DNA from 4 places in the Nocardia sp. NPDC058519 genome. Region 4 is predicted to be linked to each of the others. Evidence: riboswitches for the same ligand, from Rfam matches in the RefSeq annotation. Region 4 holds a riboswitch; each other region holds the start of a gene.
What was found. Region 4 has a riboswitch for S-adenosylmethionine ahead of ACFWPK_RS21905 (aminotransferase class V-fold PLP-dependent enzyme). Riboswitches for the same ligand answer to the same signal wherever they lie in the genome.
Positions count from the first base shown of each region.

Region 1: another riboswitch for S-adenosylmethionine. It lies ahead of ACFWPK_RS32535 (rhodanese-like domain-containing protein); the one in region 4 lies ahead of ACFWPK_RS21905 (aminotransferase class V-fold PLP-dependent enzyme).
Region 2: another riboswitch for S-adenosylmethionine. It lies ahead of ACFWPK_RS33275 (amino acid ABC transporter permease); the one in region 4 lies ahead of ACFWPK_RS21905 (aminotransferase class V-fold PLP-dependent enzyme).
Region 3: another riboswitch for S-adenosylmethionine. It lies ahead of ACFWPK_RS31540 (bifunctional o-acetylhomoserine/o-acetylserine sulfhydrylase); the one in region 4 lies ahead of ACFWPK_RS21905 (aminotransferase class V-fold PLP-dependent enzyme).

Region 1 covers NZ_JBHXNK010000046.1:34,412-39,571, forward strand. Annotated here, with positions in the region: gene fgd (glucose-6-phosphate dehydrogenase (coenzyme-F420)) at 1-990, shown strand, start outside; gene ACFWPK_RS32525 (hypothetical protein) at 1,090-1,434, shown strand; gene ACFWPK_RS32530 (O-succinylhomoserine sulfhydrylase) at 1,615-2,823, opposite strand; gene ACFWPK_RS32535 (rhodanese-like domain-containing protein) at 2,834-3,250, opposite strand; SAM riboswitch class IV at 3,268-3,387, opposite strand; gene ACFWPK_RS32540 (hypothetical protein) at 3,433-3,891, opposite strand; gene ACFWPK_RS32545 (FAD-dependent oxidoreductase) at 4,081-5,160, shown strand, end outside.
Region 2 covers NZ_JBHXNK010000050.1:4,633-9,792, reverse strand. Annotated here, with positions in the region: gene ACFWPK_RS33280 (amino acid ABC transporter ATP-binding protein) at 1-575, opposite strand, end outside; gene ACFWPK_RS33275 (amino acid ABC transporter permease) at 572-1,567, opposite strand; SAM riboswitch class I at 1,595-1,689, opposite strand; gene ACFWPK_RS33270 (hypothetical protein) at 1,973-2,686, shown strand; gene ACFWPK_RS33265 (Uma2 family endonuclease) at 2,717-3,355, shown strand; gene ACFWPK_RS33260 (glycosyltransferase) at 3,434-4,606, opposite strand; gene ACFWPK_RS33255 (LppM family (lipo)protein) at 4,608-5,160, opposite strand, start outside.
Region 3 covers NZ_JBHXNK010000042.1:53,919-59,078, reverse strand. Annotated here, with positions in the region: gene ACFWPK_RS31550 (MFS transporter) at 1-551, opposite strand, end outside; gene ACFWPK_RS31545 (TetR family transcriptional regulator) at 686-1,408, shown strand; SAM riboswitch class IV at 1,473-1,583, shown strand; gene ACFWPK_RS31540 (bifunctional o-acetylhomoserine/o-acetylserine sulfhydrylase) at 1,667-2,983, shown strand; gene ACFWPK_RS31535 (homoserine O-acetyltransferase) at 2,980-4,125, shown strand; gene ACFWPK_RS31530 (TetR/AcrR family transcriptional regulator) at 4,088-4,765, opposite strand; gene ACFWPK_RS31525 (oxygenase MpaB family protein) at 4,904-5,160, shown strand, end outside.
Region 4 covers NZ_JBHXNK010000020.1:67,064-72,223, reverse strand. Annotated here, with positions in the region: gene ACFWPK_RS21915 (S8 family peptidase) at 1-1,207, opposite strand, end outside; gene ACFWPK_RS21910 (AAA family ATPase) at 1,231-2,361, opposite strand; SAM riboswitch class IV at 2,632-2,746, shown strand; gene ACFWPK_RS21905 (aminotransferase class V-fold PLP-dependent enzyme) at 2,789-4,105, shown strand; gene ACFWPK_RS21900 (hypothetical protein) at 4,122-4,358, shown strand; gene ACFWPK_RS21895 (Uma2 family endonuclease) at 4,457-5,092, opposite strand; gene ACFWPK_RS21890 (flavin reductase family protein) at 5,146-5,160, opposite strand, start outside.

The DNA of each region.
Region 1 (5,160 bases), on a different contig from region 4:
TACAAGGCATCGGCAGAGCAGTTCGGGCCACGAGAGCTGGTCGAACTCGGCGTCGCCGCCGAACAGCACGGACTCGACAGCGCGACCGTGAGCGACCACTTTCAGCCGTGGCGCCACGACGGCGGCCACGCACCGTTCTCACTGGCCTGGCTGGCCGCCGTCGGCGAGCGCACCGACCGCATCCAGCTCGGCACCTCCGTACTCACCCCCACCTTCCGCTACAACCCCGCCGTGATCGCGCAGTCCTTCGCCACACTGGGCTGCCTGTACCCGAACCGCGTCATGCTCGGCGTCGGCACCGGCGAAGCCCTCAACGAGATCGCCACCGGCTACAAGGGCGAATGGCCCGACTTCAAAGAACGTTTCGCCCGCCTGCGTGAAGCGGTGAACCTGATGCGCGAACTGTGGACCGGCGAGCGCACCGATTTCAACGGCGAGTACTACCACACGGTCGGCGCCTCGATCTACGACGTTCCCAAGGGCGGAATCCCCGTCTACATCGCTGCCGGCGGTCCGGTGGTGGCCAGGTACGCCGGCCGCGCTGGCGACGGCTTCATCTGCACCTCGGGCAAGGGCATGGACCTCTACACCGAGAAACTGCTGCCCGCCGTCACCGAAGGCGCCGCGAAGGTCGACCGCAACGTCGCCGACATCGACAAGATGATCGAGATCAAGATCTCCTACGACACCGATCCCGAACTGGCACTACAGAACACCCGCTTCTGGGCCCCCCTGTCGCTGACCCCCGAACAGAAGCACGACATCACCGACCCCATCGAAATGGAGAAGGCCGCCGACGCCCTCCCGATCGAACAGGTCGCCAAGCGCTGGATCGTCGCCAGCGACCCCGACGAAGCCGTCGCCCAGATCAAGCCCTACCTCGACGCAGGCCTCAACCACCTGGTCTTCCACGCCCCCGGCCAAGACCAACTCCGCTTCCTCGACCTCTTCAAGCGAGACCTGGCCCCCCGCCTGCGCGCCCTGGGCTGAGACCGGTCGGCTCAGATCCCTGGCCGGGCGCCATTAACGGCGCCCGGCCAGATATCGATCCATGGTCACGAACACCGGAACGACACAAGGAAATGAACCATGGGATTGTGGATCGGTAGCCCCGCGCTGAACACCACCGAGAACGTCGTCTGGCAGAAACTCGCCAATCGAACACAAGGCAGCAGGGCCGTCGGCGGACGCCTCCACCTGACCGAAACCCGACTGCTCTTCGTGCCCAATCACCTCGACGCGATCACCGGCGGCAAGCGCTGGGAAGCGCCCCTGACCCAACTGCGCGCCGTCGGGCAGCAAAGCCCGGATGGCGGCCTGTTCAGCGGCGGCCTCCGCACTCGTCTGCGCATCGACACCGACGCCGGAACCGAACTTTTCGTCATCGCTCCGATCGACGAGGCGATCGCGATTCTGGACGCCGCAAGGCAGTGAATCCGTGCGCAGCGGCTTGGACGATCTCACGGTGGTGACCCACGACAAGAACATGGCTGCCGTCGCGGGGCACCTGGGGTTCGCGGTCTACGACCCGGTCCGGTAGGCGATCCACGAGTCCGACGTCGACCTGCCGAGCGGGGATCGTTGCGACAGGTCGACTCGGGACATTCGGACGAACTAGCTCAGGGCGTGGTCGAGGTCGCCGAGGAGATCTTCGAGGTCTTCCAGGCCGACCGAGATGCGAACTACCCCGTCGGACAAGCCGATTGACGCGCGTCCCTCCGGGCCCATGGCTCGGTGGGTGGTGGTGGCGGGGTGGGTGATCATGGTCTTGGCGTCGCCGAGGTTGTTGGAGATGTCGATGATGCGGAGGCGGTTGAGGACCTCGAAGGCTTGTTTCTTGCCGTCTTCGCCGTTGAGGGCGAAGGTGACGACAGTGCCGCCGCCGGACATCTGGTCCTTGGCCAGTGCGTGTTGTGGATGTGATTCCAGGAAGGGGTATTTCACCCAGTCGACCGAGTTCTTGGTCTCCAGGAATTCGGCCACTCGCAGGGCCGACTCGGTGGCGTGACGGACGCGCAACGGCATAGTTTCCAGGCCCTTGAGCAAGGTCCACGCGTTGAAGGGGCTCAGTGCGGGGCCGGTGTGGCGCATCAGGGTTTTGACGGGGCCGTCGATGTAGTCCTTGGCGCCGAGGATGGCGCCGCCGAGGACGCGGCCCTGACCGTCGATGTGTTTGGTGCCGGAGTAGACCACCACGTCGGCGCCGAGTTCGAAGCCGCGCTGGAGCAGGGGGGTGGCGAAGACGTTGTCCAGCACCACCTTCGCGCCCGCGGCGTGGGCGAGCTCGGTGACCTTGCGGACATCGACGAGGGTCTGCATCGGGTTGGCGGGGGTCTCGAAGAAGACGGCCTGGGTGGGCACGGAGAGTGCCTGCTCCCACTGGTCGAGGTCGTCACCGTCGACGAAGACGGTTTCGATGCCCCAGCGCGGGAGGATCTCGTTGCAGACCACGAAACAGGAACCGAACAGACTGCGGGCGGCGACGAGTCGATCGCCCGCCTTCAGCAGCGCACCGAGCGCGGTGAACACCGCCGACATGCCGGACGCGGTCGCGAAGGCCGCCTCGGCGCCGTCGAGCAGGCGGATGCGCTCCTCGAACATCGCCACGGTCGGATTGCCGAAGCGGGAGTAGACGAAGTGCTCGACGTCGCCGGTGAACGCGGCCTCGGCGGCTTCGGCACTCTCGTAGACGAAACCCGAGGTCAGGTACAGCGCCTCGGAGGTCTCGTCGAAGCCGGAACGGCGCAGGCCACCACGCACGCCGAGCGTGGCGGGACCGACGCCTTCGGGCAGTGGCTTGTCGAACGAACCACCGGTGATCATGCTTTTCTCCTTATGCCTGACGCCACGGCAGGCCGACCGCGCGCCAACCGGTGCTGCCGCGCTGACCGAACGCGTCGGGTCCACCTTCGAAGCCGTCGAGCACGTTGTAGGACGGTGCCACGCCCGCCGCCGTCGCCAGGTTCGCCGCGTGCGCGGAACGCTGACCCGAGCGACACAGGAACACCACCGGTGCGTCGTCGGGTCGACCGGCCAGTGCCTGCTCGAGCTGCACGCCGAACTCCGGGTTGCGTGTGCCGGTGCCGTCGACCCATTCGATGAAGTGGGCCGGGCGTTCGATGGAACTGGTATCGGGAATGCCGATGTGTGCCCACTCGCCCTCGGTGCGCACGTCGACCAGCACGGCGCCGGGATGCTCGGTGAGCAGCTCCCACGCCTTCTCAGGGGTGATGTCGCCGGCGTAAGTCATGTCGATCCTCCTGCGTGAATCCGCTCTTGCCGTGCCGGAAATCCCCGAACACACGGCCAGGTCGTCACCCGGAGCACCCCACCGCGGAGGAGGGTTGCCGACCAGCGAGCCGGGGCTTGACGCTGGCACTCATGACCTTGCGATCTGAGATTGCCTCGGCACCGGTCATCGTGTCAAACGATTCAGAAGGTGCACACCAGCCACGCGCTGTCGACGCGGGTCAGTTTCCAGGTGTTGGTCGACGGATTGCCGTTCACCACGAGGGTGGCGTCGATTTTGGCGCGGTCGCCGTTGACGGTCGCGTTCTCGAAGCCCCTACCGTCGATCGTGACAGTGGATTTCGGGCCACCGAGCTGTTCGCCGAGGCCGGATTTCTCCTCGTCGAACCCGGGGCAGGCCACACCGGTCGGCGGACGGAGGTCGCTGCGCGAGCGTGCGTCGATATAGTTGGTGACGGCGGCCGCGAGACGGTCGGCCTCTGTGACATTTTTCTCAGCGGGTGAGAGCAGTCCGCCCGCCACGATGCCGATGAGCACGATGATCGCGATCACCGCGGCCGCGACGAACGGGACGATGGAACGCTTGTCGGTCTGATCCACCACTACGGGCTGGTCATCCGAGCCTGTTTGCTCCTCGTTCATGCTGTAATCCTGACAGACCCGTGCGGGCAGCTACACCGCGCGCCGGGTGACCGCAATGCCGCAGCTAGAATCGCCATGACTGCGGGCTGATGCCAACTCGATGACAGCTGCCAGCAAGCGGGATTGCCGACTTAGCCTAAGCTAAGTTGACGCCGTCAAACAGTTCTCGACCAAAGGGTGCGCGTAGAAATGACCGAACAGAGTGCAGCGACTCGCCCACTTCGCATTGCGATCGTGGGTGCGGGACCGGCCGGTATCTACGCCGCCGACGCCTTGATGAAGTCCGATGCCGACGTGAGCATCGACCTCTACGAGCGCATGCCCGCGCCCTTCGGCCTGATCCGCTACGGCGTCGCCCCCGACCACCCCCGCATCAAGGGCATCATCACCGCCCTGCACAAGGTCCTCGACAAAGACCAGGTCCGCCTGCTCGGCAACATCGACTACGGCACCGACATCACCCTCGACGACCTGCGCCAGTTCTACGACGCGGTCATCTTCTCCACCGGCGCCAACGCCGACCGCGCCCTCGCCATCCCCGGCATCGACCTCGACGGCTCCTACGGTGCCGCCGACTTCGTGTCCTGGTACGACGGCCACCCCGACGTCCCCCGCGCCTGGCCCCTCGAGGCAGAGAAGGTCGCCGTCCTCGGCGTCGGCAACGTCGCCCTCGACGTCGCCCGCGTGCTGGCCAAGACCGGTGACGAACTCCTCCCGACCGAGATCCCCCCGAACGTCTACGAAGGACTCAAGGCCAACAAAGCCCTCGAGGTCCACGTCTTCGGTCGCCGCGGCCCCGCCCAGGCCAAGTTCACCCCCCTCGAGCTGCGCGAACTCGATCACTCGCCGACCATCGAGGTCATCGTCAACCCCGAAGACATCGACTACGACGAAGGCTCCGAAGCCGCCCGCCGTAACTCCAAGCAGGTCGACATGGTCGCCAACACCCTGGAGCAGTGGGCCATCCGCGACCACGGCGACCGCCCGCACAAGCTGTTCCTGCACTTCTTCGAGTCGCCCTCGGAGGTGCTCGGCGAAGACGGCAAGGTCACCGGTCTGCGCACCGAGCGCACCCAGCTCGACGGCACCGGCAACGTCAAGGGCACCGGCAACTACACCGACTGGGACATTCAGGCCGTCTACCGCGCCGTCGGCTACCTGTCGCAGAACGTCACCCAGCTGCCGTTCGACGATCAGGCAGGCACCGTGCCCAACGAGGCCGGTCGCGTGATCTCGGACGACACCGCCGAAGGCGACGCCCGGTTCATG
Region 2 (5,160 bases), on a different contig from region 4:
ATCACCGCGAGCACCTCGCCGACCAGTTCCGGGTCGAGCGCGGAGGTGGGTTCGTCGAACAGGATCAGGCGCGGCTTCAAGGCCAGCGCCCGTGCGATGGCGACGCGCTGCTGCTGGCCGCCGGAGAGCCGGCGCGGGTAGGCGTCGGCGAAATCGGCCATCCCGACCCGGTCCAGGAGCTGTTTCGCCTCGGCGATCACCTCGGCGCGCGGGCGGCGCTGGGACGAAACCGGGGCGAGCACGATGTTGTCGAGCACCGTGAGATGCGGGAACAGGTTGAACTGCTGGAACACGAAACCGATATGGCTGCGCTGGGCGCGCACCGCGTGGTCGGGCAGCGGGCGCAGGGTGTTTCCGCGCTGCCGGTAGCCGATCAGCTCACCGCCGATGTGCACCGTGCCCGCGTCCTGTGCCTCGAGATGGTTGAGCACCCGAAGCAGCGTCGACTTACCCGACCCGGATGGGCCGACCAGCGCGACCACTTCGCCCGTGCGCACCGCCAGGTCGACGCCACGCAGCACCTCGGTACCGCTGTAGGACTTGCGAATTCCTCGTGCCTGCACCGCTGCGGTCATCGGGTGGCTCCTCGGGGTGCGGCGGCGATCTCGGTGACCTTGGCGCGGACCCGCTGCCACGGTGTCGGCGGCAGCTCATGCTGGGCGCCCTTGGCGTAGTGCCGTTCGATGTAGAACTGGACGATCGACAGCGCGGTGGTGAGCACGATGTACCAGGCCGTGGCCACCATGAGCAGCGGCACCACCCGGCCGTTGCGGCCGAAGATCACCTGCACCTGGTAGAACAGCTCGGCGATCGCCATCACCGACACGATCGAGGTGCCCTTGAACAGGCTGATCACCTCGTTGGCCGCGTTCGGCAGGATCGAGCGCATGGCCTGCGGCAACACGATGGTGCGGAACTGCCGCCAGCGCGGAATGCCCAGCGCGGCAGCCGCTTCCAGCTGGCCGCCGTCGACGGCGAGCAGGCCCGCCCGGATGAGCTCGGCCGAGTACGCCGCCTGATGCAGGGCCAGGCCGATCACCGCCGCGGTGAAACCACTGATGACACCGTTGACTTCGAAATCGAAGAACGCTGGTCCGAACGGAATACCGACGGAAAGGCGGGGATACAGGTAGGCGATGTTGAACCAGAACAGCAGCTGCACGATCAGCGGGATCGAACGGAACGCCCAGACGTAGGTCCAGGCGATCACGCGCAGCACGGGATTGTTCGACACCCGCCCGATCGCCAGCAGGGTGCCGATCGCGAAACCGAGGACGGTGCCCCACAGGGTCAGCTCGATGGTCACCCGGAGCGCGGCCAGTACCGACTTCGCGGTGAAGTACTGGGCGAAAGTGCCCCAGTCCCAGCCCGGATTGGTGATCAGACCGTGTGCGAACTGGGCCACCACCACCAGCGCGACCGCCGCGACGACCCACCGCCACGGGTGCCACGATCCGGTGATCCGGGGAAGGTCGGTCGCTTCGTCGGCGGATGCCGACTCAGCGGGGGGAGCGTCGCCGGGCGGTGCGGGCGCGGTCTCGGCGCCGGATACGGCGGACGCGGTCATGGGAGTCCTTCGGAAAACACAAAATCTCCTCCATCGAACCCGGCAGAAGCACCCACACCCCGAAAGCGGGCGGGTTGCTGCGACGTCATCGAGCCAGGTCTCTCGGTCGCTCTGGATGGTTGCGCCCCGGCGCTGCGGCCTGAGCTGAATCAGCATGTGGCACATGCACGAGTGCGCGCAACGATAGAAATCAACGTGAGCGCAGAGGTTGGAACCGGCTTCGGGCGCAGTCATAATTGCCCCGGTTCGGCGTGGTCGGTCGACTGTGGGGGACACCGACCCTCGGCGGGGGTTCGCTGCGAGATTGCGACGCGCCGAACGCCCGGTTACTTCACCTGTCCGGATTCACCCACCGCACGCGGTAGCGTCGGCCTTCTCTGCGTCGATGAGGAGTACGTCGTGATCATGCCGCGTCGTTCCACCGCACTGACCTCGCTGACGGCCTGCGCCGCCGCGCTACTGCTGGCCGTGCCACCGGCTGCCGCCGAACCGGCCGAGCCGGTGACGCCCGCCGTCACCCGGGACGCACCGAACGTCACGCCTGCCGCGGGCCCGGGCGATCTCCTCGGCGCCTACCGAACCGTCGTCGAGACGCTGAAGGCCATGGGTATCCAGCCCTTCCTCTACCCCACGGTCGCCGCGAACTGCACCGGTGACGGCACGGGCCTTGTTCCCGCCGTCGCGGGCGCGGTACCGGGCCCGTGGCCGGCGAACACCCTCCCGATCCCCGGCGTCGACCTCGCGGCCGTGAAATCGGGCCAGACCCTGTTCACCTTCCTGCCCTACGGCCTCGCCCCCGACACCGCCGCCACGAAGACCTCCGGCATGCAGGTGGCCTGGCTCAATGTCAGCACCGGCCGCGGCGGCATGGCCTCGATGGGCCCGATCGCCGACATCGTGCGCGCCATGGTCCCGCCCGAGGTCCCCGCCGAACTGCGCCCCCTCGCCGAAACCGCCATCCGCGACTTCCTCTTCGCCGCCATCCCCGTCGGCGGCGTCCGCGCCGTCCCCGTCGACACCGGCCGAGGCACCGTCCTGGCCGCCGTCTTCGGCACCACCGACAACGCAGGCCGCTCCTGCTTCTTCTTCCCGACCATCGGCATCACCGAGGTCGCCTGAAGCTCGCCGGTCAGCGTTAGGCTCAGCGGTATGAGCGGAGCCTACGACTGGTCGTGGCTGCGGAACGACATGCCCGTCATCGACCTGGACATCTACCTCGAGATGCCGACGGAACTCGCTCGAACGATCGAGGTCAAAGACGGCATGCTCGTGCACTGCGAGTCACCGTCACCCAACCACATCTCCGTCGCACGCGTAATCGAAGCCGCGCTGCGGGACGCCGCGCGTGACCGTCCTTCTGACGCTCCGTGCCCGCGCGCCAGCGGTGACCTCGACATGCTCGTGTCCGAAGTTCCGTTCGGATTCCGCCGCCCCGACGCGATCCTCTACCGCTGCGTGGAAGCCGACCGCGGCCGATGGCGCCGCAAGCCGACCGCCGCCGACGCCCTGCTCGTGGTCGAGATCGTCTCACCCGGTACGGTCACCGCCGATTGCGTCGACAAGCGAGCCGAGTACGCGAAGCTCGGCATCGCGCAGTACTGGATCGTCCGGATGGTCAACGACGACGGACTGGTCTCCTCCATCGAACAACTGCGTCTCACCTCTGACGGCAGATACGTCACCGAGCGAATCGGCCTACGCGGCCAGGACCCGGTCATCGCAGTCACCGCAATCGACCCGGTCAAGGTCGAAATCCCCTGGGCAGAACTGGATCTGGACATCGAATAGGCGTCATCCGCCGCGCCTGACGTACCCCCCGTATCGGGGTATCCGCGGCCTGGACGGGCCGATTCGGTTATTGACCGGTCAGGCGTGGCGGGCGATGGGGTCGTCGGGGGTGACCAGGGGGCGCTGTTTCCAGCGGAGGCGGCCGGTGCGGTGGCGGTGGTGGGAGCGGGTCCACAGGATGAGGTAGTTGGCCACTGAGAGTGGGTGGGCCAGGGCCGAGGTGAGGTCGGTACCTGTTGGTGCCCGGCGGGTTTCGATGGTGCGGGCGGTGAGTCTGCTCGTGACGGCGGCCAGGTAGCCGAGCAGGCCTGCTCTGCGGGTTCGGTCGCGGCCGAAGATCGCTGCCAGTGGGGGAATCCAAAAGGCAAGGGCGGCAAGGATGCCGATGGCGGCGCCGGTGTCGAGACGGCCGCCGTAGGCCGACCACAGCCAACGCGTGTAGCCGTCGGTGAGTTCGGCTGTGCCGGTATACATTCGGGTTCTCGCGGCGGGGCCCGCGGTCACCAAGGCGGTGCGGTGGCCCGCTCGGCGCACGGCGCGCGCCAGATCGAGATCTTCGGTGGCGCTGGCCGCGACAGCCGCGTGACCGCCGCCCGCGCGGTAGGCCGCGGCATCGACGGCTAGGAACTGTCCGCATGCGACGGCGGTGGACGGGCGCAGGCTGTGGTTGGCGGGGCCGACCGGCAGGGTCGAGGCCCACGACCAGGCGAGCAGTGGCTGGACGAGGTGCTCGGTGGTCGAACCTGCTTCCTGCACCGGCCAGGCCGAGACCAAACCCGCTCCACGCCTGCGTAATTCGGCTACCGCTGCGGCCACGGCGTAGGGCGCGAGGCGAACATCGGCGTCGACGAAGACCAGGGCGGCCGCGTCGGTGCGGGCGGCCAGGCGCGCGCACGCGGCGGCCTTGCCGGTCCAGCCGGGGGCGGGGTGCGCGGCGGAGCGCAGCACGGTGAAGCGCTCGTCGCCGGCGATCGCGGCCAGTGCGGCTTCGTAGGTGCCGTCGGTGGACGCGTCGTCGAGGATCAGCACGTTCATGCGGGGGACGCCGGTTTGGGCGCGAAGGTCGGCGATCAGCGCGGGCAGGCGCGCGGCTTCATCGCGGGCGGGAACACACACCGTGACCGGTTCGATCACGCCCGCGACTCCGCGCGGCAGCGTACGCAAGGTGACCAGGTTGTAGACGGCGGTGCTCGCGCCGAGCGCTGCCAGACCGGTGCCCGCCCAGGTCAGGTAGCGGGCCGCCGCGCTCATGTCAGCGGCCCAGTCTGCGACTGGAGATCTCGCGCCACATCTCCGAGGGGGAGAAGCCGCCGCGCGGCGCGTTCGGCGGGCCGGGGTTGCGATCACGGAACGCCAGTCCCGCGATCAGCGCGGCCACCGCGAGGGTGATGCCGCCGACGATGCCCGCCCAGCCCGCGAACGAACGGGTGTTGGGGTCGGCGTACTTCACCTCGGCGCGCAGGGTCGACACCTCGCCCGCGGGCAGCTTCCACGACACGGTGTTCTCGCTGTCGGTGGTCTCGCGGGTGCCGTTGGTCTTGGCGACCCGGGCCGGGAACGCTACGGAGAACTGCACGTCCGAACCCTGCGGCGGCAGCGATTCCAGGTCGACCCGTCCGGTGAGACTCACCAGATCGCCATTGCGCTGGAATTCGAGTGTGAACATGCCCTGCGTCTGATCCGAGAGCCCACCGAGCTGGCCGACCTCGCCGAAGGACAGGTCGTCGAAGAACACCTGGGTGCCGATGTACCCGTCCTGGTTGTAGTTCTCCACCCGCACTTTCGCCGCCAGCTGCTCCGGCGCC
Region 3 (5,160 bases), on a different contig from region 4:
GGGGTGTTCATCAGCAGCGTCCACCGCCATGACGCGAACTCGGTGAGCGCGCCGCCCACGATGAGCCCGAACGCGATGCCACCCGCGGTGATACCGGCGAACACCGCGAACGCGCGGGCCCGCTCCTGCACATCGGTGAAGATCACCGACAGCAGCGACAGGGCCGCGGGGGCGAGCAGTGCGGCGAACGCGCCCTGCAGACCGCGGCCGATGAACAACTGCGCGCCGGTCTGCGCGAGGCCGGCCAGCGCCGACGCGGCGGCGAAGCCGACCAGGCCGACCAGGAAGATCCGGCGTCGGCCCAGGTAGTCGGCCATCCGTCCGCCGAGCAGCAGTAGCCCGCCGAAGATGAGCGTGTACGCGGTGAGCGCCCACTGTTTGTCGCCGTCGCTGATCCCGAGGTCCCGCTGGGCATACGGCAGGGCGATCGTGATCACGGTGGCGTCGAGCACCACCATCAACTGGGCGGCGGAGAGCACGACCAGCGCCCACCACCGCATCGAATTCTGTTGAGAATCAACATGTTTCGTCTCTAGCTCGGTGCCGGTCACCAGAACTCCTCGTTACTAGATTGGCGTCGACCAATCCTGGCACTACACGACAATTGGCGTCAAGAGAAAAATGTCTGAACGCGCCAATTGGCTTTCCTAGACAGATAAAGCGACCGACACGGTAGGCTGGTGTGATGCTGGACTCGACTACTCCGATCAGCGCCGACCGGACGACCGAACCGGCTGCCGACGCGCCGCTGGGCCTGCGTGAACGCAAGAAGATCCAGACCAAGGCCGCGATCGTCGCGATCGGCCTCGAACTGTGCGATAGCCAGGGTTTCGACGCGACGACGGTCGAGCAGATCGCCGCGGGTGCCGATGTGTCACCGCGCACTGTCAACCGGTACTTCGCGCTCAAGGAAGACATCGTGCTGGCCCCGATCGACGACTTCGGGGTCTCCGTCGCCGTCGCGCTGCGCTCCCAACCGAACACCGGCAACGAACTCCAGGCACTGTGCGGCGCCTACCTGGCGGTGGTCCAGGCGGAGGCAGACGCGGACGGTATCCGGTTCATCCGCCAGTTCCTGCAGATGCAGCGGATCATGCGCACCAGCCAGTCGGTTAACGCGCGGGCGCTGGAATACGCGGAGAAGAAGAACGTCGCGGTGTGCACCGAGCTCGCGCAGCGGATGGGCACGTCACCGGACGACTTCAAGGTGAAGCTGGTGGCCGGGATCTGGCAGATGCTGTGCCACATCTCGGTCGCCGATACCGAACAAGCACTGCTGAGCGGGTCACCGACGGTAGCTGTTCGGGTCACTCGCGACGCCGTGCTGCGCGCCTACCACGGCTTGCGGCAGGTCTGTGGCGCACCGGTCGACGACACGCCCGGCTTCGGCACACCGGCCGACGAGTGATCTTCAGCGTGAAATGCGGGGGAAGTTTCCGCGCGCGGGAGGTGTCCGGTTAACATGACGGCAAGGTCATGAGTACCAGCGCCAAGCCCCGGCTCGCTGGTCGGCAACCCTCCAGCTGCGGTGGGGTGCTCCGGGTGATGACCGGGCTCTCGAAAGTCGAGAGCAAGCGCGCATTGCAGGAGGCCCCCATGTGTTGTTGCCCGTCGATCCGACCCAGTTGACGAGATCCCCCCGGCGCACACCCCACTGGAGCACGACATGACCGACTCTTCCCTGCCCGAGAACTGGTCCTTCGAGACCAAGCAGGTCCACGCGGGCCAGGCCCCCGACGCGAGCACCAACGCGCGGGCACTGCCGATCTACCAGACCACCTCCTACACCTTCCGCGACACCGATCACGCCGCCGCGCTGTTCGGCCTCGCCGAGCCGGGCAACATCTACACCCGGATCATGAACCCCACCCAGGACGCGGTGGAGCAGCGGGTTGCCGCGCTCGAAGGTGGCGTCGCGGCGTTGCTGCTGGCCTCCGGCCAGGCCGCGGAGACCTACGCGATCCTGAACCTGGCCAGCGCGGGCGACCACATCGTGTCCAGCCCGCACCTCTACGGCGGCACCTACAACCTCTTCCACTACTCGCTGCCCAAGCTGGGGATCACGGTCTCGTTCGTCGAGGATCCCGATGACCTCGCGCAGTGGGAAGCGGCGATCCAGCCCAACACCAAGGCGTTCTACGGCGAGACCATCGCCAACCCGAGCAGTGCGGTGTTCGACATCCCCGGCATCGCCGGTGTCGCGCACGCGAACGGCATTCCGCTGATCGTCGACAACACCGTCGCCACCCCGTACCTGATCCAGCCGCTGGCCCACGGCGCCGACATCGTCGTGCATTCGGCGACGAAGTACCTGGGTGGGCACGGTGCGGCCGTGGCTGGCGTGATCGTCGACGGCGGCACGTTCGATTGGACCGTGCGCGACGCCGACGGCAACGCGCGCTTCCCCGGTTTCACCGAGCCCGACCCCAGCTACCACGGTGCGGTGTTCGCCGATCTGGGCGCGCCCGCGTTCGCGCTCAAGGCGCGCGTGCAGTTGCTGCGCGATCTGGGTGCTGCGGTCTCGCCATTCAACGCGTTCCTCATCGCGCAGGGCATCGAGACGCTGAGCTTGCGCGTCGAGCGGCACGTCAGCAATGCCGAGACGGTCGCGAAGTTCGTCGCCGAGCAGCCGGGCGTCGACGCGGTGTTCTACGCGGGCCTCGAGTCCTCGCCCTGGCACGCGCGGGCCGAGGAGCTGGCGCCCAAGGGTGCGGGCGCGATCGTGGCGTTCGAGCTGGCGGGCGGTGTCGATGCGGGCAAGAAGTTCGTGGACGCGCTCAGCCTCCACAGCCATGTAGCTAACATCGGTGATGTGCGTTCACTCGTGATTCACCCGGCGTCGACCACGCACTCGCAGTTGACGCCCGAAGAGCAGCTGGCGGCCGGCGTCACTCCCGGCCTGGTCCGGCTCGCGGTGGGCATCGAGGGCATCGAAGACATTCTGGCCGATCTGCGGGCCGGGTTCGCGGCGGCGACGACGTGACTGTGAGCACCGAATCGCCGATCGCCCGACCCGAAACCGGGGTGGCCCTGCTGCCACCCCAGGACGGGCGTGTCGGCGTGGTCGCCATCGGGGACGTGGCGCTGGAGAACGGCGCCGTTATCCCCGATGTGCGGCTGGCGGTGCAACGCTGGGGCGAGCTCTCGCCCACCCTGGACAATGTGGTGCTCGTCGAACACGCGCTCACCGGCGACTCTCATGTCGTCGGTGGGCCCGACGGGGCGCCCGGCTGGTGGGAAGGCATGGTCGGGCCCGGCGCGCCGATCGACACCGACGAGTGGTGTGTGATCGCGACCAACGTGCTCGGCGGCTGCAAGGGCAGCACCGGCCCGTCCGCACTGGCGGCCGACGGAAAGCCATGGGGCGCACGGTTTCCCGAGCTGACCATCCGCGATCAGGTGAACGCCGAAGCGCGGTTGTTCGAGGTGCTCGGGATCGAGCGGCTCGGCGCGGTCGTCGGCGGCTCGATGGGCGGCATGCGGGTGCTCGAGTGGATCATCGGCCTGCCCGAGCGGGTCAGTGCCGCGCTCGTGCTGGCCGTCGGCGCTCGCGCCACCGCCGATCAGATCGGCACCCAGACCACCCAGATGGCCGTCATCACCGCCGATCCCGACTGGCAGGGCGGCGACTATCACGGCACCGGCCGCGCGCCGATGACCGGCATGGGGCTGGCCCGGCGCATCGCGCACCTGACCTACCGCACCGAAGGCGAACTCGACCACCGCTTCACCAACAAGGCCCAGGGCGACGAAGACCCGTGGACCGGTGGACGGTACGCGGTGCAGAGCTACCTCGAACACCAGGCCGACAAGCTGTGTCAACGCTTCGATCCGGCCACCTATGTGCTGCTCAGCGAGGCCATGAACCGCCACGATGTGGGTCGCGGGCGCGGCGGTGTCGCTGCCGCGCTGGCTTCGACGTCGGTGCCGTGCGTGGTGGGCGGGGTCGACTCGGACCGCCTGTACCCCTTGCACACCCAGGCCGAGCTGGCCGAAGGGCTGCCGGGCTGCGCGGGTCTCGAGATCGTGCATTCACGCGACGGGCACGACGGGTTCCTCACCGAGGCGGCCGCGGTGTCGAAGTTGCTCACCGAGACGATGCGCCTCGCGCGGGAGAACCGCTGACGTTCACTCCCCCGGTCAGCAGGGTGACGATCGACCGGACATAGGCCTGAAGTCGTTCGCGCGGATACTCTTCCGGCTCGCTGACCCCGAGCCGACCGAGCATTTCGGCGATGGTGAGGGTCGAGCTCGCGAGCAGCCCGGCATCCATGCCCGACCACTTCGGCAGCACTGAGATACCCATGCGGACAAGCGATTCCGCGCGCTCCAAGATTTCGGCACGCGAAGCACGAAGAGCCGCACGATATTCGTCGGGCGCGCTCGCCGGGGTGGCGAGGATCAGCCGCCAGCGAGTCGGATTCGCCAGTGCCACACCGACGAACGCTTCGACAGTCGCCGAGGCAGCCGCCAATGGGTCGGCGCCGAGCAGGTCTTCGGGCAGCGTGTCGGCGATCTGATCCAGTCCGCGTTCACGTTCGCGTTCCAGCAGCGCTTCGACGAGTTCGGCGCGGGTCTTGAACACCGTGTACAGCACGGGTTTTCCGACGCCCGCCTCCTGCGCGACGGCCTCCATGCTCAGCTCGTGCAGTTCCATCCGGCCCAGGACGGTGAACGCGGCGTCGAGAAGTTGCGCGCGGCGCTGGTCCGGCGGCAGGCGCGGTGCATAGCGGCGTCGAGGTCGTTGCTCCTGCGTCGAGGTCACCCGCCCACCTGCCTTTCGCTCGCCGACGATACCCGCCATCCTTCGTCACGAATCCTACGCAACCGTTGTATTCACGTCGAGTAATTGCTACGGTGGTGTTGTATTCAATATTCCTCGCACTGCAAAGGGGCATGTGCAATGGCTTTCGATGCGTCGACTCTGCGTCGCGACGACTACGGCTTCTTCGGGCCGGATTCCCCCACCTGGAAGGTGTGGGCGGCGCCGACCGCGCTGATCGGATTCCAGCGCGCGGTCACCCTCGAGCACTTCGATCCGTTCCTGACCGCAGCGGTCGCCGATTCGCACGGGATCTACGACAATCCCGCCACCCGTCTCGACCACACGCTGTCCTACTTCCTGCTGGTCGCGCTCGGCGACGGCCGCACCGCCATCCA
Region 4 (5,160 bases):
CGATGGTGGCCAGCGTGGTGCCGTCGCTGAGGTAGTCGTCCCAGAACGCGGTCCAGGCGTGCACTTCGTCGTCCTCGATGGGGAGTTCGGGGCCGATGCTGACATTGACGAACTCGTACTTGCGCTGGCGCAGCACGGTATCGATGCGCTCGATGGCCGAGTACAGCTCGCACTGGTCGTCGTCGGTGTCCTCGTCGAGGACCTGGTAGTGGTCGATGTAGCCGTAGGGGACCGGGACCGGCTGGACCGGGTCGACGCTGCCGAACAGCAGGGCGGAGGTGACCCGGTGGCCGTGGTCGAGGTAGTTGCGGTGGGGTGCGGCGCTGTCGGCGAAGGTGTGGGCGTCGACCCAGCGGGTCAGTGGGGTTTCGGCGGGGATGCCGCCGTCGAACACCGCGATGGTGAGTTCCCGGTCGGTGGGTTCGGCTGTGGGCAGGATCGGGCGGAAGGTGGAAGTCCTTGTTCTGGTGGCGGTGTCGCGGCCGAGCTGGGTGCGCATGCGCGGCATGCGGCGGATCACCCTGGTGAACGAGTAGTCGGCGAGCGCGGCGATGGCGGCGTGGGTTCCGGTGACGGGGACGAAGGCGAGGCCGCCGTTGTCGAGCCTGCGGTCGATCGCCACGTCGAGATCGAGGTCGCGGGAGAAGTCGAGCAGACCCTGCAGGGCGATGTCGCGATCGGAGTGCAGGACCAATTCGGCGACCGTCTCCGAATTGTCCGGGGCCGCGGCGAGTCTCAGCCGGTCATGGGGGTTGTTGAGGCGGAACTCCGCCAGGCTGACGATGCCGTTCTCGGCGCCGCCCAGCGGTGCGTCGGCGCTGATCCGCGCGGTGAGCAGCTGTAGGTTGACGCGGGTCGTAGCCAGGAACAGCAGGGTGCTCGCCCGTGGCTTACCGTGCTCCGGTGCGATCGCCACCGGCCTGCTGCCGAGCGGATCGAGCTGCATCGACGTGAGAAGCCTTGTGGGATAACCGCTTTTGGACAGATACTGCGGATGCAGGGTGACCGCGGTGACCGTCTCGTCCTCCGGGCAGGCCGTCTTGGGCAATGCGTCGGCACTCGAGGTGGCCGCGCTCAGCATCGGCGCGAGTCGGGCCCGCGCCTGCGCCACCGTGTACGGCGGCTGCGGCGCGCCGCCGGATCTGCTGGGAGAGATGGGCGCGGTCAGCCGCTCACCGAAGCCGATCAGAAATCGCGGTCCGGCCACCCGAAATCCCCCCAGCTGCCACGTTATTCCCGTCGATGCGTGAAGCCACGGATGGTGTCGCGCGACACCCCCGTGAGCGCGCTGATCTGGCGCTGAGACAAGCCTGACACGCCCGTCAGCGTCTGTGCCAGCCGTAACCGATCCGTTTTGGGAAGTTCAGCTACTAGTCGTGCGGAGTGCTCGGCCATCAGGCCGGGCAGTAGCTGGTCCTCGAGCACGCAACGCCTGCGCAATCGCAGCATCGTGCGCTCGATGTCGTTGAACGACAAGCCCTTCGACGCGAGCGCGACCGCGTCCACCGCGCCGTCGGGCAGGGGTTGCCCGGCGAACCGGCGAATCGCCTCGCAGCGTTGCTCGGCCTCGGGCAGCGCGAATTCCACGCTCACATCGAAGCGCCGCCACACGGCCGGATCCAGCAGGTCGGCATGGTTGGTCGCGCCGATGACCAGGCCCCCGCCGGTCGGCCAGTCGTCGATCTGCTGGAGCAGCACGGTGACCAGTCGCTTCAGCTCGCCCACGTCGCGGTCGTCGTCGCGACGTTTGGCGATGGCGTCGAGCTCGTCGAGCAACAGGACGCACGGGCGCTGTTTGGCGTAGTCGATGGCGTGGCGCAGGTTGGTGCCGGTCTTGCCGAGCAGGCTGCTCATGATGGTCGCCAAGTCCAGGACCACCAGCGGCAGCGACAGCTGATGTGCCAGCCACGCCGCGGCCATGGTCTTGCCGACACCGGGCGGACCCACGAACAGCAAGCTGCGGGCCGGGGTGAGATCGGCGGCGGCCAGCCGGTCGGCCTGCTTGCGCTCGTCGACGATCTGGGTGAGCACGGCGTAGGTTTCTGCGGCCAGGATCGGCACTTCGGCGGTGGAACCGGGCGGGATCACGCGCACCAGGGGCAGTCGGCTGTCGCCGTCGACCGGAATCGGCGTATCCACCTCCGCGCGTAGGGGATTGGCGCGCGTCGGGTTCTGCCGCAGCAGTGAGATCAGCGCGTCGGCCAGCTCGGGACTCGCATGCCGGTGTCGCCGCGCGGCGCGGCGCACGAACATCGCGACATCCTGTTCACGCCCGGCGAGCGCCAACCTGGCCAGGTGGACGAATTCGTCGGGTAGATCGGCGCTCACGTCCGCCGAAGTGGAGCTCAAGGCGTGTGACATGGTCTTCTTCCGATCATATGCGTGGACTATTTTCGCTTCACTCGATCGTACGGCGTCCATCACGGGCAAAGTTCACCCCTTGTGTACCGGTTTGACATCGGACCCCACCCGCAGCGCCACATTGATCTGCCGAGCCCTCAGCGCAGCAATTCCCTTCGTCGGATGCTAGTTCCGCGATGCCCCCTCTTCGGCGATTCCCTTCGCTTCGGGCGTGCCTTCCCGGCGTGGGGTGGTTGACAGCTCCCGCGGTCGTCTGTCACTCTCGTTGCAGGTCACGAGTACCAGCGTTCAGCCCCGGCTTGCTGGTCGGCAACCCTCCTCCGCGGTGGGGTGCTCCGGGTGACGACCAGGCCGACGTCCGAATTGGGCGCGGCAAGCGCGGACTCACCTCTTCTGGAGCGGGTCCCTGAGCCGACGGGATTTCGTCATGACTGCTGTAATCGACCCCACCTGTGCCATCGCCGCCGTTTCCGGTGCCGACCTGCAGGTTCCGCTCGTTCAAGGCGGCACCAGCTCCTACGCCAACTTCGACTACGCGGCCAGTGCGCCGGCGTTGAAGCAGGTCACCGACCGGATTTCGCAGTTGCTGCCGTTCTACGCCAGCGTGCATCGGGGTGCGGGCTACGCCTCGCGGATCTCGACCGAGTGCTACGAGGCCTCCCGTGGCGCGGTCGCCCGGTTCCTCGACGCCGACGACGACCAGGTCGTCGTATTCACCCGCAACACCACCGATTCGCTGAACCTGCTGGCCGGGTGCGTGCCGGGGGAGACGGTGGTCCTCGATATCGAGCACCACGCCAACTTCCTGCCGTGGACCGAGCACGGTCGCCGGGTCGTGCGGGCCGCCGACACCGTCGAGGAGACGATTCAGCGGGTCGTCGCCGAGCTGTGCAGCAAGCCCGCCGCGCTGCTCGCGGTGACCGGGGCATCCAATGTCACCGGTGAGGTGCTGCCGCTGGAACGCCTCGCGACCATCGCCCACCTGTGTGGTGCGCGCATCCTCGTCGATGCCGCACAGCTGGCGCCGCACCGGCGGATCTCCCTGCGCGAGAGCGGGATCGACTACCTCGCGTTCTCCGGGCACAAGCTGTACGCGCCGTTCGGTTCGGGCGTGCTCGTCGGTCGGCGGGACTGGCTCGACCAGGGTGAGCCGTACCTGGCAGGCGGCGGTGCGGTGCGCAATGTCGGTGTGTCGGAGGTCGAATGGGCTTGCGCGCCGCAGCGGCACGAGGCAGGTTCACCGAATGTGCTCGGCGCGGCTGCTATCGCCGCTGCCTGCGACGCGCTCGCCGCGATCGACCCCACCGAACTCGTTGCCCACGAACGCTTTCTGGCCGACCGTCTCCGCGACGGTTTGTCCGCGATTCCCGGCGTCGACCTGGTCAGCATCTGGTCCGACAGCCCCGACTGTGTCGGCATCGTCGCCTTCACCGTCGCCGACTACGCCCCCGGCAAGGTCGCCGCCTACCTCTCCGCCGAACACGCCATCGGCGTCCGCGACGGCCGCTTCTGCGCCCACCCGCTGCTCACCAGCCTCGGCCTCGACGCCGCCCTCCGAGCCAGCATCGGCCTCGGCACCACCGCCGCCGACGTAGACCGCCTGATCGAAGCGGTCTCCACCTTGGTCACCACCGGCCCCACCTGGACCTACGCCGCCACCGACGGCCACTGGAACCCCACCCCCGAAACCCGCCCCCTCACCGCCTCTTCCCCCGAAGGCGCGGCCCCCTGCCTGATCGGCTGAACAGTAGCTTTGAACGATGTCGGTTGAGAAACAGCTGTGGGAGATTCGCCTAGGCGTAATCGCTTCCGAGTCCGAGGCACGTGCCGTCATCGATCAGATCGAGCGACTGCTGTGCCCCGACCCGGACCACACTCCTCCCTGTCCGATCCCGTGGAGCGTCAGCATCGCGGCGGGGGAGGACTTGGCCGCGGAAGCTCGGGAAGCATACGAGGACGTGGTGGAGCAGTACCGAATCGAATCCGGCGCGAGCTGAGGCGATCCCGGCTATCGCTCCCGGCTCGAAAAGATGCCGGTCACACGAAACTCGCTTATGGAGAAGGGCTTCCGATCAGGCGCGAGGGACGTCAGGTCTCAGTCGAGGTCAGCGTCGAGGGCGTCCCAGGTGATGGTGACATCGAGCGGATCGGTGATCGCGATCGCGGTGGGGTTGTGGGAGCGGAAACGGGTTTCGGTGGAGATGTAGGCGCCTGCGGTATTGAGGCGGAGGATCTCGATGGACTTCACGCGGCCGTCGTTGTTCTCCATCCGGACGATCCAGTACTGCTCGATACCAAGGCGTGCGTATTCCGCTCGTTTATCCACACAATCGGCGGTAACCGTCGCCGGTGATACCACTTCGACGACCAGAAGCGTGTCGCCTGCTGTCGGTTTGGTTTTCCACTTGTCGCGGGGGTCTTCGACGCAGCGATACACGATGGCGTCGGGGCGCCGGAAGTTGAACGGAACCTCGGAGACCAGCATGTCCAGTTCGCCGCCGGCCTTCAGACAAGGTTGCCCAGTGCCGCGTTTCCGGATCGCTTCCCGCAAGGACTGTTTGATCACGTCGGCTATGGCGATGTGATTCGGCGAGGGTGAGTCGCAGTGCACCAGTAGGCCGTCTTTGACCTCGATCACCCGAGAGAGGTCTTCCGGCATCGCCAAGTATGTGTCCAGGTCGATGCCCGGGACACCGGCGCGCAACCACGACCAGTCGTATGCCTCGCTCACCGGACCAACACTAGCTGTAGCAGGCCATCCATCGGCTGACGTAGACGATCGGATCAGGTGTCGAGTGG